Regions from separate parts of the Brevibacillus sp. JB24b genome, predicted to be linked through region 1. Evidence: predicted binding sites of a transcription regulator. Region 1 holds the regulator's gene; the other holds the start of a gene.
What was found. Region 1 encodes Rex, which represses fermentation and respiration genes when NADH is low (regulators of the CRP and FNR family bind a similar motif). Its sites were predicted from a motif close to TTGTGAAATATTTCACAA; they were not measured.
Positions count from the first base shown of each region.

Region 1 (3,655 bases):
CTATTGGAAGGACGTTCGGAAAGACTGAAGGCAGAGAAAAAGAATCCTTTTATGACGCTTTCCTTGCCCCATGCTGTTATTCGTTTTAAGCAGGGAGTAGGTCGATTAATACGTCAACAAACAGATCGCGGTGTTGTTATTGTATTTGATACGCGAATTATAGAATCTAAATATGGCCGGATGTTCTTGCAATCTTTGCCTCCATATCAGGTAGAGACAGGTCCATGGACTACGTTACGTGAGCGTATAGCTCCATTTTTACAATAAAACAATGTTAAGCTCGTTATGAATTGATCTACGCTATATAGTAGGAGGGAGGCAGCTCCATGACTACAATCCGATATTACCTATTGCTAGTTACTTGTATAGGCATGATGATCCTTGGATTATCCCAAACAGTTGAAGCAAGTCGACCTATTGCGATTACACATCAGCTACAGCACATCGAGGATCCTGATGCTGTTGAACAGGAGGAAGATTTTGTTGGACTTACCACGACTTTTTTCTCCTTACCAGAAGGGGAGAGTACGCTCATTCGATTTCCAACGGGAAAAACCATGCTAGTTGACACTGGTAGCGAAAAGGATACCGAAAAACTGGTTTCCTTGCTACTTGAACGTCATGTTACAAAAGTGGATTACCTGTTATTGACAAACGATTTACCTACTCATATTGGTGGCTATGATAAGTTAGCGGAGAAAATTCAATTTGATAAGATTTACATGCCGAAATTGACAGCCTTCGCAATTCACAGTAATATCCATATATCTAGGGAAAAGCAAGTTGTGTATGTAAAGGAAAAGGATCAATTACTAGAGGGAAAAGATGTGGAGATCACATTTTTACATCCCAGCGAGAACCTGTTTTTATCACCACAGGATAATTCGCTTGTGTTTTGTCTGACCCAAGGAAAACTCCAATTTTTGTTCACCAGTGCCATTAATGAAAAAGCAGAGGAGCGGTTGCTTGTAAAATATCCTTCTCTATTGCCTGCTGAGATCATAAAGGTTGCGGCACAGGGTAGCAATCAAGCCTCTATTCAAGCCTTTTTAACGAAGGTGGATCCTCAGATTGCCGTTGTGCAAACCGGCATTCCTCGGGAGCAGTGGAAAGACTCCATGCGTGAAGTGGTGGAGCGTTTGGAGGAATCATGGGCAGATACGTATGTCACTAGCCGGGATGGATCAATTACCATTCTCTCTAATGGACAAGATTATAAGGTTTTAAAGGCAGTCAAGACCTCTATACATGATAGACAACGAAGTTAGGAGTGCAATTTATGGGGAAAGTACCAAAAATTTCTGAAGCGGTCGTTCGCCGTCTGCCGATCTATTTGCGATATTTAACAAATCTACAGGAGTTACAAGTAAAAACGGTTTCTTCCCAACAGATGGGCAAAACAATGGATATTAACCCAGCCCAAATTCGAAAGGACCTATCTGCATTTGGTGACTTTGGAAAAAAAGGTATTGGCTATGACGTAGATTACTTGATTGAAAAGATTCGTCATATCTTAAAATTGGACCAAGTGATTCATGTAGCATTGGTGGGAGCCGGTAATTTAGGCCAAGCGATTTCAAATTACAATGTCTATTTAAAAGATAATATGAAAATTGTTTCCATTTTTGATGCGGACCCACAGAAAATAGGCAAAGATTTAGGTGGATTGGTCATTGAACCGATTGATCAAATGGAAGAAATTATTAAAGAAAAACAAATTCGTATGGCGATTATTACGACGCCTGCTTCCGCAGCACAAGAGGTGGCAAATAAACTGATTGAAGCTGGAATAGAAGCGATCCTAAATTTTGCACCAACAACGATTCGAACTGAAAAAGAAGTGAAAATTGATCATAACGATTTGACTTCCAGCTTACAAAGTTTAGCCTATTATTTAAATTAAGGAATCAAAAACAGAAAAAGAGGAGAGTGTCTACGTTGATGAAAATCATTACCAATGCAACCGTAATTACTGTTAATGAACAAAATGAGGTTATTTATAATGGAGCGGTTGGCTTTGACGGGGGAAAAATTACATATGTAGGTAAAACACCTGAAGATTTATCAGCATATGACGAGATCATTGATGGAACAAATAAATATGTAATGCCAGGATTAATTAATACACATGGTCACGTAGGCATGTCCCTACTACGTGGATTTGCGGATGACCTACCTTTGAAACAATGGCTGGAAGATAAAATGTGGCCAATGGAAGGTCAATTTACAGCAGAGCATGTGAAATGGGGTACAGCTATTTCTATTATCGAAATGATCCGTACGGGTACAACTACCTTTGTAGACATGTATGATCATATGGATACAGTAGCTCAAGAGGTGGAAGCATCTGGGATGCGTGGCGTACTTTGCCGTGGAGTGATTGGGTTTTGCTCAGAAGAAGAACGTCAACAGAAATTACAAGAAGCAGCATCATTCGCATCACGTTGGAACGGTGCAGCTAACGGTCGTATCCATACAATGATGTCACCGCATGCTCCTTATACGTGCTCTCCTGAGTATATCCAGCAAATCCTTGAGAAGGCTATTGAATTAAACGTACCATTACATATTCATATGTCTGAATCAAAAGCAGAAGTGGAACAAAACGTTCAGGATTATGGTGTACGACCAGTTGCTCACCTAGAGAATCTAGGTGTATTTAATCACCCAACATTAGTTGCTCATGCGGTTCACTTAACAGATGAAGAGATTGATACGTTGGCTAAATATGATGTTAAAGTAGCTCATAATCCAATTAGTAACTTAAAATTGGCTAGTGGTGTAGCTAGGGTTCCTGAGATGCTTGCAAAAGGTGTATGTGTAAGTTTAGCAACTGATAGTTCAGCAAGTAACAATAACTTGAACCTATTTGAAGAGCTAAAATTAGCAGCTATCCTTCATAAAGGTGTATCCTATGATCCTGAAGTGGTACCAGCAGAAGAAGCACTTCGTATGGCAACTCGTTATGCGGCAGATGCGGTGTTCCAAAAAGATAGCTTAGGATCTTTAGAAGTGGGTAAAAAAGCAGATATGATCATGCTAAATGCGGCTCAAGCGCATTTCCAACCGGCGAATGACCCTATTTCCCATGTTGTTTATGCGGCAAATGGCTATGATGTAACAGATACAATTGTTGATGGGCATTTCTTGATGAAAGATAAAGAGTTAATCACAATGGATGAACAAAAAGCAATCACCGAAGTGAACCGTGTGTTTGCATTATTAAAGCAATAAGATAAAAAAGGACGCTCATTCATATGACAAAGGCTCCTGCCAAGAGCTTCAGGCGGCAGGAGAGAGTAGTGTAGGTGTGTAGATAGAGAAAAAAATTTAGTCCGTCCGTTGCATCTCTGTTTGCCACAAATCTGTAAGTGAGGTATGGCGAACAGAGAGAGTAGCGGTAGGTGGCAAGGTACGAAGCGGTGAGGCCAGACCTACCCAGGATTCATATAAATCATGTTGTTCCCAACCCTGTTTAGGTAAGGAAGGGCTCCTGTCGGTTTGATTCACACGCTCACCTCCTTGTGGTGTACTGATAGTATGGCTACTTATCATGACTCTATAATTAGTAAGTTTTCCACGTGGTTCTAAAACCTTCTTGTATCTCATAAATGTTAGGAGATACGTAAGGGAGGGGTACCCATGTACGTGAAGC
Region 1 is NZ_JBNVQV010000001.1:2,112,842-2,116,496, forward strand. It holds gene dinG (ATP-dependent DNA helicase DinG) at 1-267, shown strand, start outside; gene ACQV1I_RS10330 (ComEC/Rec2 family competence protein) at 327-1,268, shown strand; gene ACQV1I_RS10335 (redox-sensing transcriptional repressor Rex) at 1,280-1,903, shown strand; gene ACQV1I_RS10340 (amidohydrolase) at 1,942-3,234, shown strand; gene ACQV1I_RS10345 (hypothetical protein) at 3,331-3,510, opposite strand; gene ACQV1I_RS10350 (hypothetical protein) at 3,643-3,655, shown strand, end outside.

Region 2 (3,655 bases), 740 kb from region 1:
CCCCAGTGCTTTTGCTTGATTCGGATGCTTCTGCTGTATAATCTGGTCACGCATCGCCGTATCGCCAAACAATTCCGCTTTTTTCGCCATCATATAATGCTCTGCGGTTGCGTACATAATTCCATCCTCTTTAAAGGAAGCTGGATACCACTGGCTGAAGCAGGATTTATCTACAATTCCATCCTTCTTCGGGGTATTCCCCCAGAAAAACAAATATTTTAGCTGTTTTTTGTGTGATTCCCTGATCAGTGTCTGTACATCTTGTATTATTTCCATCTATTCAACCTCTTTCAAAAATCCTAGAACATTCAAGAACATAGAATAATTGTTACAACATGCTCATCCCATGTAATCTCTTATGCAGGTTTACCTTAGAGTTTTACGCAATTCAGTCAGCTGTCAATTTAATAATAAGGCTATTCAGCCTTTGTTGATCATAAACAGCTGTTTTTTCCCTCTTTAACATAAAAAATTTCTTTCGTTCATCATATCCAAAGAGGAAATACGGTTCAACTTTATTTTAAATCTCCATGTACATTTTTAATAAATGCTGACTCCAAACAAGGATAGCTCTCCAACGGTTCTGCATAAATTATTATTCATTGTGTAAGTTAAATTCACGCTTTCGTAAAGGAAGCATTTTTACTTAATCAAATTAAAATTGTTTTTTCGTCGCTTCACGGTCAAACTCAATTCATCAAGACGTGAGGCATCATGAATTTCGCAGAGCCTCCGACAATCTTCAGGGGTATGACCATCCGATGCAGGCTTCAGTAGTATTTTGCTAATTTTCAAAATAATATAGACAATTATAGAATATTTTAATAATATTTAATTGTAATAAAATGCATATTAAGGAGTGATTTGTAAATGAAAAAATTAATTGGAATTGCTTCCGTTTTTGCTTTACTAGTTTCGGCTTCTCCTGTTATCGCAAAAGAAGCCCAACCTGAGAGTGCCGCTGTAGTGATAGCTTCTATTTATAACAAAAGCTTAACTCTTGATCCAGAGGAAAGACGTGATACACCTAGATTCACAGCTTCAAGCAATAGTCTGACTCTTACTGTAGATCAATCATCCGATGGTTCTAGAACACATTTTAGATATACTCTATGGGATGATAATGGTAATCAGGTAGGTAAGGTATTTAAGGTAGAAAAAGATGGTTCTGATTCAACTACATGGGATGTAAAAAAAGGAAAAAAATATTTTTTACAAATAAGCAATCGTAGTACTCACAATGGCATTTTCATCGAAGCCTCCACTGAAATCTCCATCGATTAAGCAAAGAAAGAAAAAGAGACTTTCCTTCTATGATCGGACAGTCTCTTTTTTTTTTGCCCCACATAATAGAGATATGCTTTATCAAAAGAAGTGTACCGTTATGCAAACATTGTTTTATTAACGAGTACCGTGTACCGAAATGCTCAGTTAGTGAGAAAGTTTTGACGACAAGGCATAACGTTGTTGAGGCTTGAAGCCATTAATAAGGCACTAACGTTTTTTTTATGTATGGAAATGTTATTCGTTCATGAGATAAAACTACTAGATAATATCAAAAACTGTACGGCACCTATTATTTCAATAATTCCAGCCTTCCATGGACGCATGGCCTTGCCAGCGTAGACAAAAGCTCGCACAGTTGAAAAAATATAAGCAATCGTCATCCAGGGAAAGCCTGTTATCCAAGGAACAAATAGCAGTAGTCCATGATAGACATGAGCATACACGGTCCAACGTTTGTTCTCTCGTTCACGAAAGACTGACTTTACAAAGAATGCACTACCCATAAAATGTAAAAAACTGAACAATACAATAGCTGACATTGTTAAATCAAATTCCCCACCAGCGAAAAGATACGAAGCCGCTCCTCCCATTGAGAAAATAAGAATGGCACATAAATCGTTAATGATCGCCCTCTCGCTTTTACGTTTTGCATGCCATACATTTACCAAAAGCAAAATGAACAGCGGTAGTCCAAAATAGAAAAGGAATGGATTGCTTATTAGTGGTGGTACCAAACATATAACGGCAAGTAAACCATACAATAATCCCCATTTCACCCAGTGTTCAAGCCTTGTGTTTCTTTTCACATATTGAAGGAACGGATACGACGACAAATAGAGAAACAACCAAGCAAGAAATAAAAGGATATGCATCCACTGAGGTTTTCCAGCCAGCATTCCGAAAAGAAACGGGACGCTAACCATTGCCCAACCGCCATGTTCATGGGGAATTACAATACTACTCTTCTTCACAGAGTTATCACTCCTTTCAACCCGAACCAAATCGTATTTTTATTCTTAACATCCATCTTTTAAAACTTTTTTCATCTGAAGCATTCTACAAAAAAATCAATATTTTACATGCTTCCTGACTACAGAGCGAAGTATAGCATTCCAAAGAGCAGTTTTCCATTCCTTAGACCAATCTGCCACAAGAAAGCCAAACATAGTAAAGTATTAGGATAGAAATCCAATATGTGCAAACAATCAATTTTTCTCTAGTAGAATGCACCCTAAAAAAGCATAAGAACAAAGGGAATATGACTTAAAAAATGAAAAGCCCTACTTACACAACATAACTAATAATTAGATAGGAAGACTTTCCATAAAAAAATGATGGAAAATGTAGTTTCCACTAAAACCACCTTTCCACCATTTCCTCGTAAACATCACAAGTTGTTTTTTATAGCTATTTGTTGTATATCAAGCCCACGATGCGTGCTCCAGACATACATTGACAGCAAAGCAATCACAAGGAATGCTAACCAATAAGGAGCTTCCGGCTGGATTCGGTATAATGCCGTTCCAACGATTGGGGCTACAAAGGAGCCCACCCCTGTTGCCGCCGTAGTCAATCCTGCTGCTGCTCCCTGTTCCTCTTCTCCTGACGCCATGGAAACACCTGCCGTATAACCCGGTATTGCGAACCCACTTCCAACACCGAGCAGTAAAAAAGAGAGTACGAAGCCGAACAAATGATCAATATAAACAAGAAGTAATAGACCTGTCCCTAGTATCGGGAGACCAATACGGAGCAAGGTACGAGGCATGAAGGAGCGTTTCCGAATGACTGCCATTTGGACCAATGCCATCATAAAACCAACGCAAAACAGACTAATACCAACCCATAGCGCCGTATATTTGGAATTTAGTCCAAATTTATCCTGCACATAAAAACCTGCTGTCACCTGTAGCATAACGAGAGCGCTCATCAGACACAAAGCAATCAATAAATAAGGTCGTATGCCTGGCTTACGTAGGTTCAGCTTGTTTCTCTCACCAGATGACTTCGGTGTAAAACGTGGAATACGTGCATACACCAAAAGGGCCGCAAATAGTGATAGAACAGCAGCAACGACAATCGGAAACAAGAGGTGAATCCCTGCTAGTGCTGCGCCCATGGCTGGACCGATCAGAAAACCAATCCCGCTCGCCGCACCAATCATCGCCATTCCTGCCGCCCGCTCATTCAACGGAGTTAAATCGGCCATTAAAGCCTGCCCGGAGGAAGTCATTGCGGGGAAAAACAGACCGAACAGCGTCCGTGAAAGCAACAATAGGATAAAAAGGAAAGTAAGTTCTATTTTTCCCTGTAAACCAATCCAAGCCAGCCAAGCAAACAGAACCAAACTGAACGAAAACCCAAGCAA
Region 2 is NZ_JBNVQV010000001.1:2,851,066-2,854,720, forward strand. It holds gene ACQV1I_RS13595 (NADAR family protein) at 1-276, opposite strand, end outside; gene ACQV1I_RS13600 (hypothetical protein) at 871-1,284, shown strand; gene ACQV1I_RS13605 (YwiC-like family protein) at 1,530-2,258, opposite strand; gene ACQV1I_RS13610 (MFS transporter) at 2,675-3,655, opposite strand, start outside.
Region 2: ACQV1I_RS13605 (YwiC-like family protein) is a predicted target of Rex. The motif match lies at 2,332-2,349, and genes of this name have one in related genera.